3 regions of the Pseudoalteromonas sp. MEBiC 03607 genome follow, and region 2 is predicted to be linked to each of the others. Evidence: predicted binding sites of a transcription regulator. Region 2 holds the regulator's gene; each other region holds the start of a gene.
What was found. The regulator MetJ, encoded in region 2, represses methionine synthesis genes. The targets are predictions, from matches to a motif close to TAGACGTCTAGACGTCTA.

Region 1: a site for MetJ is predicted at 1,004-1,021, ahead of metA (homoserine O-succinyltransferase). Genes of this name have one in related genera too.
Region 3: a site for MetJ is predicted at 1,467-1,484, ahead of metK (methionine adenosyltransferase). Genes of this name have one in related genera too.

What each region holds. Positions count from the first base shown of each region.
Region 1 covers NZ_SRRY01000001.1:1,462,848-1,466,141, forward strand. The annotation lists gene ettA (energy-dependent translational throttle protein EttA) at 1-839, opposite strand, end outside; gene metA (homoserine O-succinyltransferase) at 1,086-2,033, shown strand; gene E5N72_RS06670 (homocysteine S-methyltransferase family protein) at 2,023-3,090, shown strand; gene metH (methionine synthase) at 3,100-3,294, shown strand, end outside.
Region 2 covers NZ_SRRY01000001.1:85,330-88,623, reverse strand. The annotation lists gene E5N72_RS00335 (malic enzyme-like NAD(P)-binding protein) at 498-1,739, shown strand; gene metJ (met regulon transcriptional regulator MetJ) at 1,826-2,146, opposite strand; gene metB (cystathionine gamma-synthase) at 2,413-3,294, shown strand, end outside.
Region 3 covers NZ_SRRY01000001.1:3,526,373-3,529,666, reverse strand. The annotation lists gene E5N72_RS16040 (diacylglycerol kinase) at 1-161, shown strand, start outside; gene metK (methionine adenosyltransferase) at 214-1,365, opposite strand; gene tkt (transketolase) at 1,632-3,294, shown strand, end outside.

The DNA.
Region 1 (3,294 bases), 1.4 Mb from region 2:
CGAACCCATTCAAGTTCTTGTGCGATTGATTTTTGACGTGCTTTTTCAGATTTCTGTTCTTGTTGTAAACGTAAATCTTTTTGCTCAAGCCACGATGAATAGTTACCTTCCCAAGGAATACCTTCACCACGGTCAAGCTCTAAAATCCAACCTGCTACGTTATCTAAGAAGTAACGGTCGTGGGTTACAGCAACCACAGTACCTTCGTAGTCGTGTAAGAAGCGTTCTAACCAAGCAACTGACTCAGCGTCTAAGTGGTTAGTCGGTTCGTCAAGAATAAGCATATCTGGTTTTTCAAGTAGTAAACGGCAGATCGCAACTCGGCGACGCTCACCACCCGAAAGGTGTTCAATTTTTGCATCCCAAGGTGGTAGGCGTAATGCATCAGCTGCACGCTCTAACACGTTATCAATATTGTGACCATCGTGTGCTTGGATGATAGCTTCAAGCTCACCTTGCTCTTTAGCAAGCGCATCGAAGTCTGCACCGTCCATTGCATACTCGTTGTATACTTCATCTAGGCGATTTAATGCATTTTTAACTTCGCTTACCGCTTCTTCTACTGTTTCGCGAACTGTTTTGTTCTCGTCTAGCTGCGGTTCTTGCGGTAAGTAACCGATTTTAGTGCCTGGTTGAGGGCGAGCTTCACCTTCAAAGTCTTGGTCAACACCGGCCATAATGCGCAGTAACGTCGATTTACCTGCACCGTTTAGACCTAGCACACCAATTTTTGCGCCTGGGAAAAAGTGTAAAGAAATATCTTTTAAGATAGTGCGCTTAGGTGGCACAACCTTAGATACTCGACTCATCGAGAATATAAACTTGTCTGGTAACACCATGAAAGAAGCCTTCAATTTATAATAAAAATTAACAGCAAGTATTGTATACCCAAACTACCTCAAAATACAGAATTCAGCGTTTATGATAGGCTTAATATCAAGGTGTTATTTACTCAAAGAGTCATACATTTTAATTAATGACCACTCAGAAATATCACTTCATTTGGACATCTAAACATCTAGAGGTTGAAATTTCTAACTATCCGTTCATAATTAGCACTCTAATATGTATGCTCGGAGCCCGCTATGCCCATTACAGTAAAAGATGAATTGCCAGCTATTGCAAAGTTACGTCAGGAAAACGTGTTTGTAATGCCAAAAAGCCGTGCGAAAACGCAAGAGATTCGCCCAATGCGTTTGGCCATCTTAAACTTAATGCCAAACAAAGTAGAAACCGAGGTGCAGTTTATTCGCTTACTAGCTAACTCACCGCTACAAGTTAATGTTGAGCTGTTGCGCTTAGATACCCACCGCAGCAGTAGTAACTCTGAGCAGCACTTAGATACGTTTTATCGTTATTTTTCTGAGGTAAAAGACAATAACTACGATGCCATGATCATCACGGGTGCGCCGCTTGCACATTTAGAGTATGACGATGTTGTCTATTGGGATGAACTTAAAGTGATTTTAGACTGGGCTGAGCAGCATGTTACCTCTACGCTGTTTTCGTGTTGGGCGGCCCATGCGGGGCTTTATCACCACTATGGTCTTAAGCGTGAACTTAAACCAAATAAGTTAAGTGGTGTATTTACCCACAAAAGCTATTTTGACCACGCAGCACTCACCCGTGGCTTTGATGATACCTTTTTAGTGCCACACTCTCGCTATGGTCATATTGATATTGATAAGATCACTGCCTGTGATGATTTGGTGGTGTTAGCTGGTTCTGAGCGAGTTGGTGCCTATTTAATTAAGAATAAGTCTGGCAGCCAAGTGTATATTACAGGTCATCCAGAGTACGATGCGCATACCTTAAAAGAAGAGTACCTGCGTGATAGCGAGAAGTCTGCAGACGCACCTAAACCAGAAAATTATTTCCCAGATGATAACCCTGATAACGAACCATCGAAAACATGGCAAAGTCATGCCTTTTTATTGTTTTCGAATTGGTTAAACTATTATGTGTACCAAACTACACCGTATGATATTAACTTAGTTAGCCAAGACGTAAGGACTAACAACTATGCCGAGTAATGCAGTGAATAAACGCGAACAATTGACCGAGGCGCTGAAACAGCGAATTTTAATCCTCGATGGCGCGATGGGCACCATGATCCAAGAACATAAATTAGAAGAGCAAGACTATCGCGGTGAGCGCTTTAAAGACTGGCATGTACTTATTAAAGGCAATAATGACTTATTAAGCCTGACTCAGCCAAAGATCATTGCTGATATTCACCGTGCTTACTTAGAAGCCGGTGCCGATATCATCGAAACCAATACTTTTAATGCCACGACTATTTCGATGGAAGATTATGATATGGCGAGTCTTAGTCGCGAAATCAACCTCGAGTCAGCGAAGCTTGCACGCAGCGTGTGTGATGAACTTGAAGCAAAAGATCCTAGCAAACCGCGTTATGTAGCCGGTGTACTTGGGCCAACGTCAAAGACCTGTTCTATTTCACCAGATGTAAATGACCCAGGTTATCGTAATATCAACTTTGATAAGCTGGTGGCGGCGTATGTTGAGTCGACACTGGCATTAATGGAAGGTGGTGCTGATCTTATTTTAATAGAAACCATCTTTGATACCCTTAATGCTAAAGCGGCTTCGTTCGCTGTAGAAGAAGCATTCGAGCAAGCTGGTCGTAGTTTGCCTGTGATGATCTCAGGCACCATTACCGATGCCTCTGGTCGTACTTTATCAGGACAAACCACCGAAGCATTTTATAACTCAATCCGTCATATTAAACCGCTATCAATTGGCCTTAACTGCGCCCTTGGCCCTGACTTACTGCGTCAGTATGTTGAAGAGTTATCGCGCGTTTGTGAAACCTTTACCTCGGTGCATCCAAATGCGGGTTTACCGAACGAGTTTGGCGAATATGATTTAGAAGCTCCTGAAATGGCCCAAGAAATTATTGATTGGGGCAAGTCTGGCTTTATCAATATTGTAGGTGGTTGTTGCGGCACCACACCGGCTCATATTAAGGCGTTTGCGAAAGGCCTTGAGGGTGTTAAACCTCGCCAATTACCTGAGCTTGAAGTGCGTATGCGCTTATCGGGCCTTGAAGCGTGTAACTTAAACTAGGAAACCGACATGACTGACCAAATTGCTGTATTTACTAACGTCGGTGAGCGTACAAATGTAACAGGCTCGGCTAAGTTTAAGCGCTTGATCATGGAAGAAGATTACGAGACCGCTCTCGATGTTGCCCGTGAACAAGTTGAAAATGGCGCGCAAGTGATTGATATCAATATGGATGAAGCCATGTTGGACTCGAAAGCGGCGATG
Region 2 (3,294 bases):
GTATACCAACCCGCAATAATACTTAATCATTTTGAGGGATTAAACCTGTCGCTACCTGCGTTAAAAATTTCTGATTTAGAACACAACTAAATAACGAAATTTTTGCCTTGCTATCAACAAGGTTTCATTGCCTCAAAATAGACTACTTAATTAAGCGTATTGGTATCTAAAAGTTATTAAAAATAATAAATTTAAATAATTTCGTGAGTAAATGCTGTGAACTTCGTTGAAATGGCTGTTTTAGGCTAATTTCGGCTATTTGCAGTGTTCGTGCATATAAAATACAAAAACACGCGCTTAAAAGGCCATAAATAGGTTGATTTTTATGTTTGATTAATCGCAACTATGCACAGAAATTGTTGGGAAATCCTTTAAAATTAAGCGATATAGCTTATAACAGGATAGACCTGATAATACTTGGAATTTTTATACATTACAGGTATCGTACTGATGCAAGCTCTCTCACTTTTTAACTTTTTGCAGGATACTATCGCGTTATGTCAGATTTTCGTGAAAAAGCATTACATTACCACGCTCACCCCGTTCCAGGTAAAATTAGTGTTGAACTAACTAAGCCAGCCGAAACGGTTAACGATCTCGCTTTAGCTTATAGCCCAGGTGTGGCTGAACCAGTCCGCGAAATTGCTGCTGATCCAGCAAATGCCTATAAGTACACAGGTAAAGGTAACATGGTTGCGGTTATTTCAAACGGTACCGCAATTCTAGGATTAGGTAACTTAGGCCCGCTTGCATCAAAACCTGTAATGGAAGGTAAAGCGTTACTATTCAAACGTTTTGCTGGCCTTGATTCAATTGATATTGAAGTAAAACATCGCACAACAGAAGACTTCATTAATACAGTTGCTAACATCGCTGATACGTTTGGTGGTATCAATCTAGAAGATATTAAAGCGCCAGAGTGTTTTGAAATCGAAAAAGCGCTTATCGAGCGTTGCGATATTCCAGTTTTCCACGATGACCAACATGGCACTGCTATTGTTACCGCTGCTGGTATGCTTAATGCCCTTGAAGTACAAGGTAAAGACATCGAAGATGCAATTATCGTATGTTTAGGTGCCGGTGCAGCTGCAGTTGCTTGTATGGAGCTATTAATAAAATGTGGCGCACTGCGTGAGCACATCTATATGCTTGACCGTAAAGGTGTGATCCATACTCGTCGTGATGACTTAAATGAGTATAAGCAATTATTTGCTAACAATACTGATAAGCGTACATTACAAGACGTTATTGCTGATGCTGATGTGTTTGTAGGTGTATCTGGTCCTAATCTATTAACTGCCGATGATCTTAAACTGATGGCTGATAAGCCTGTGGTGTTTGCGTGTTCAAACCCAGATCCTGAGATTGCTCCAGAAGTTGCTCACAGTGCACGTAACGATTTAATTATGGCAACGGGGCGTTCAGACTTCCCTAACCAAGTGAATAACGTGCTTTGTTTCCCGTTTATTTTCCGTGGTGCGCTAGATGTGCGAGCAACGGCAATTAATGATGAAATGAAAATTGCAGCTGTGCATGCTATTCGAAGCATTGCAAAAGAGCCTGTACCAAGCGAAGTATTAAAAGCGGCTGGCGTTGAGTCACTAGAGTTTGGTGCCGAGTACATCATTCCTAAGCCAATGGACCCGCGTTTATTACCTCGTATTGCTCGTGCTGTTGCTGAGGCGGCAGTAGAGTCAGGGGTTGCGCAAATTGAGATGCCAGAAGATTACATGCGTTAAACTTAATTAACGCTAATAAAAAACTCAGCCTAAGCTGAGTTTTTTTATGCCTGTGGCTATCGGCGGTGATCCGATGGCCGAAATACTTACTCTGAATCAAGAACAGGGATATCTAACCCCATTTCTTGCATAATCTTTTTAACTTCTTCTGGCACCTTTTCAGGGTTGTCTTTACGAAGGTCATCGTCATTTGGTAATGGTTGACCTGTAAAAGCATGTAGGAAAGCTTCACACAATAACTCACTATTCGTCGCATGACGTAAGTTATTGATCTGACGACGTGTACGTTCATCAGTTAATACTTTTAATACATTAAGTGGGATCGATACGGTAATCTTTTTTACTTGTTCTGATTTTTTACCGTGTTCTGCATATGGGTGAATGTATTCACCGTTCCATTTAGCCATAAGTTATTTCGTTGCCTCGGTTGTCAGTTATTTACGCGAGATACCAATTCAAAATAGAACACTTCGTAAAGGTAATTAGTATTTCTCATCGCGCAAGATGCGGAAATTCTATCTCTTTAAAAAAGATAGTCAAATACTAGTTATTTAGCCATCTAGTAGTGTAAATGTATAAACTTCTATTGTGAGCTATAAATACTTTGACTTCTCATAGTCGATCATCTAACCTTTTAGACGTCTAAACATCCAATTTATGAATAGGTGATGAAATGAGTGAAAAAAATAAAGCGACGATAGCGGTTCGTCACGGCATCGAAGCCGATAAGCATCATGGTGCGGTTGTGCCACCTCTATACTTATCAACCACCTATTCATTTGCTGACTTTGATACTAAACGCCAGTATGACTATGGCCGCAGTGGTAATCCGAATCGCGATATCTTAGCTGAAACCTTAGCTGAGCTTGAAGGGGGTGCAAGAGGCATTATTACTGCAACAGGTATGTCTGCAGTGCATTTAGCAACTCAGCTGTTAAACAGTGATGACACACTGGTTATTCCACATGACTGTTATGGCGGTAGTTACCGTTTATTCACTTCGCTTGAAAAGCGTGGCTTATTAAAACTAAAAGTTTTGGATTTAACCAAATCTGAAAACCATCAAGAAATTTTATCGATAAAGCCTAAATTGATTTGGATTGAAACGCCAAGTAACCCAATTTTGCGTTTAACTGATATTAAAGCAATTACGAGCATTGCTAAGCAGTGTGGTGCTTTAGTTGCGGCTGATAACACCTTCTTATCACCTGCATTACAAAACCCAATTGAGTTTGGTGTTGATATTGTTGTGCACTCAACCACTAAATATATTAATGGTCACTCTGATGTGGTTGGCGGTGCGGTGATTGCTGCAACGCAAGAGTTAGGTGATGAGCTTGCTTGGTGGGCGAATAACATTGGTATTACTGGTGCACCATTTGATAGCTACTTAACACTTCGTGGTTTACGTACTTTAAATGTACGTTTGAAGCAGCACCAAGAAAATGCCTTTGCAATTGCTGAGTATTTAGAAAACTCACCTTATGTAAGCCAAGTTTATTACCCAGGCCTTTCTTCACACCCACAGCATGAGCTTGCTAAAGCACAGCAACGC
Region 3 (3,294 bases), 3.4 Mb from region 2:
ACTCATCAATAGAAGCGCTGACTGACCGAGTTGGCATTGAGTATCATGTATTATCAGGGCGAGCCAAAGATATGGCCTCTGCAGCGGTGACATTGTCGCTGGTGGTTTTAGCCTTGGTATGGGGTGTGGCTGTTTACGAAAAAATAGTTTCCTACTTTTAAATCAAACACAAAAAAAGCGCCAAACGGCGCTTTTTTCATTTTATTTAACCTATTACAGGCCAGCAGCTGCGCGAAGTGCGTCAGCTTTGTCTGTGCTTTCCCAAGGGAACTCATTACGACCGAAGTGACCATAAGCCGCAGTCGGTTGATAGATAGGACGCTCAAGATCAAGCATTTGGATTAAGCCGTAAGGGCGTAGGTCGAAGTGCTCACGCACTAATTCGATTAGACGTGCTTCATCTAATTTACCTGTACCAAATGTTTCGATGCTGATAGATGTTGGCTCTGCAACACCGATAGCGTAAGAAACTTGTAGCTCACACTTGTCAGCAAGACCAGCAGCAACCACGTTTTTAGCAACGTAACGTGCAGCATATGCAGCTGAGCGGTCAACTTTTGATGGATCTTTACCAGAGAAAGCACCACCACCGTGACGAGCCATACCACCGTATGTATCTACGATGATTTTACGGCCTGTAAGACCACAGTCACCCATAGGGCCACCGATTACGAAACGGCCAGTTGGGTTGATGAAGAACTTAGTCGCGCTTGAGATAAGCTCAGCAGGAAGAACCGGCTTAATGATAGTTTCCATTACCGCTTCAACTAAGTCGTTTTGTGAGATTGAATCACAGTGTTGAGTTGAAAGAACAACTGCATCAATACCAACAGGCTTGCCATTTTCGTATGCAAACGTTACTTGAGATTTTGCATCTGGACGTAACCAGTTAAGCTCACCGCTCTTACGAACTTCAGCTTGACGCTGAACTAGACGGTGTGAATAAGTGATTGGTGCAGGCATTAAAACGTCAGTTTCATTACATGCATAACCGAACATTAAACCTTGGTCACCAGCGCCTTGGTCTTCTGGACGAGCACGGTCAACACCTTGGTTAATATCTGGAGATTGTTTACCGATAGTGTTTAGGATTGCACACGAGTCAGCATCGAAACCCATGTCTGAGTGCGTGTAACCGATTTCACGTACAGTTTTACGTGTAATTTCTTCGATATCTACCCAAGCGCTAGTAGTGATTTCACCACCAACCATAACCATACCAGTCTTTACGTATGTCTCACATGCAACACGGGCATGAGAATCTTGCTCTAAGATAGCATCTAGAACCGCGTCAGAGATTTGGTCCGCGATTTTATCCGGATGACCTTCAGAAACAGATTCAGAAGTAAATAAATGTTTTGCCATTGTATTTCTGCTCACAAATATTGCGCTCCACAAACGTCGGTAATAGCGCTAAAAAAATAAGGGGCGTATTTTATCTAAAACAAATATGTTTGCATAGTAATTTTACGCCTAGACGTCCATTTAAAATTACTAATAACGTATTGTTCTTAACAAACGCCCATAAACGGTGCATTTAATGCGGATTTTTAATTGCACTGTACCCTTACAATAAGTAAGAATGGAGCTTCATAAACAACCAGCGCAAATACATAAAGGTAGGAGAATTCATGCCATCACGCAAAGAACTTGCAAATGCTATTCGCGTCTTATCAATGGACGCAGTACAACAGGCCAAATCTGGCCACCCTGGCGCCCCTATGGGCATGGCAGATATCGCAGAAGTACTATGGCGCGATTATCTAAAGCACAACCCTACGAATCCAGAGTGGGCAGACCGCGATCGATTTATTCTTTCGAATGGTCACGGTTCAATGCTGATCTATTCTCTACTGCACTTAAGTGGCTATGACTTACCACTCGAAGAAATTAAAAACTTCCGCCAAATGCACTCAAAAACACCGGGCCACCCAGAATATGGTTATGCGCCTGGTATTGAGACCACTACGGGTCCATTAGGTCAAGGGATCACAAATGCTGTGGGCATGGCAATTGCCGAGAAAGCACTTGCTGCACAGTTTAACCGTGAAGGCCACGATATTGTTGATCACTACACCTATGCATTTATGGGTGATGGCTGTTTAATGGAAGGTATTTCTCACGAAGCCTGTTCATTAGCCGGTACATTAGGCCTAGGTAAACTAGTTGCGTTTTGGGATGACAATGGCATCTCAATTGATGGTGAAGTAGAAGGGTGGTTCAGTGACGATACACCAGCGCGCTTCAAAGCATACGGTTGGCACGTAGTAAGCGATGTAGATGGTCATAACCCTGATGCAATTCGCGCCGCTATCGAAGAAGCACGTAGCATTACTGATAAACCATCACTAATTTGCTGTAAAACAATCATTGGTTACGGTTCACCTAACAAATCAGGTAGCCACGACTGTCACGGTGCACCACTAGGTGAAGACGAAATCAAAGCATCTCGTGAGTTCCTAGGTTGGACAGGTGATGCATTTGAAATTCCAGCTGAAATCTACAGCGAGTGGGATGGCAAAGAAAAAGGTAAGCAACTAGAAGCTAGCTGGGATGAAAAATTTGCCGCTTATGCAAGTGCATACCCAGAGCTTGCAGCTGAGTTTAAACGCCGTACCAACGGTGAGTTACCAGCTGATTGGGCTGAAAAGTCACAAGCTTACATTGAAGAGCTACAAGCAAACCCTGCAAACCCAGCAACACGTAAAGCATCACAAAATGCACTAAACGCGTTTGGTCCGTTACTACCAGAATTCATGGGCGGTTCTGCTGACCTTGCTGGTTCTAACTTAACACTTTGGGATGGCTCAAAAGGCTTAGAAGCAAATGATGCAAGCGGTAACTACATTTTCTACGGCGTACGTGAATTTGGTATGTCAGCGATTATGAATGGTATTGCACTGCATAAAGGCTTTATTCCTTACGGTGCTACATTCTTAATGTTCATGGAATACGCACGTAACGCAGTACGTATGGCTGCACTAATGAAGCAACCAAGTATCTTCGTATACACGCACGACTCAATTGGTCTAGGTGAAGATGGTCCGACGCACCAACCTGTAGAGCAAATTGCAAGCATGCGTTTAACGCCTAACCTAGTGAACTGGCGTCCATGTGACCAAGTAGAGTCTGCGATTGCATGGCAACAAGCTATCGAGCGTAAAGATGGCCCAACGTCACTTATTTTCACTCGTCAAGGCCTTGAGCAACAAGCGCGTACTGCACAGCAGTTAGCTGATGTGAAAAAAGGTGGTTACGTACTTAGCTGTGACGGTGAGCCAGAGCTTATCCTTA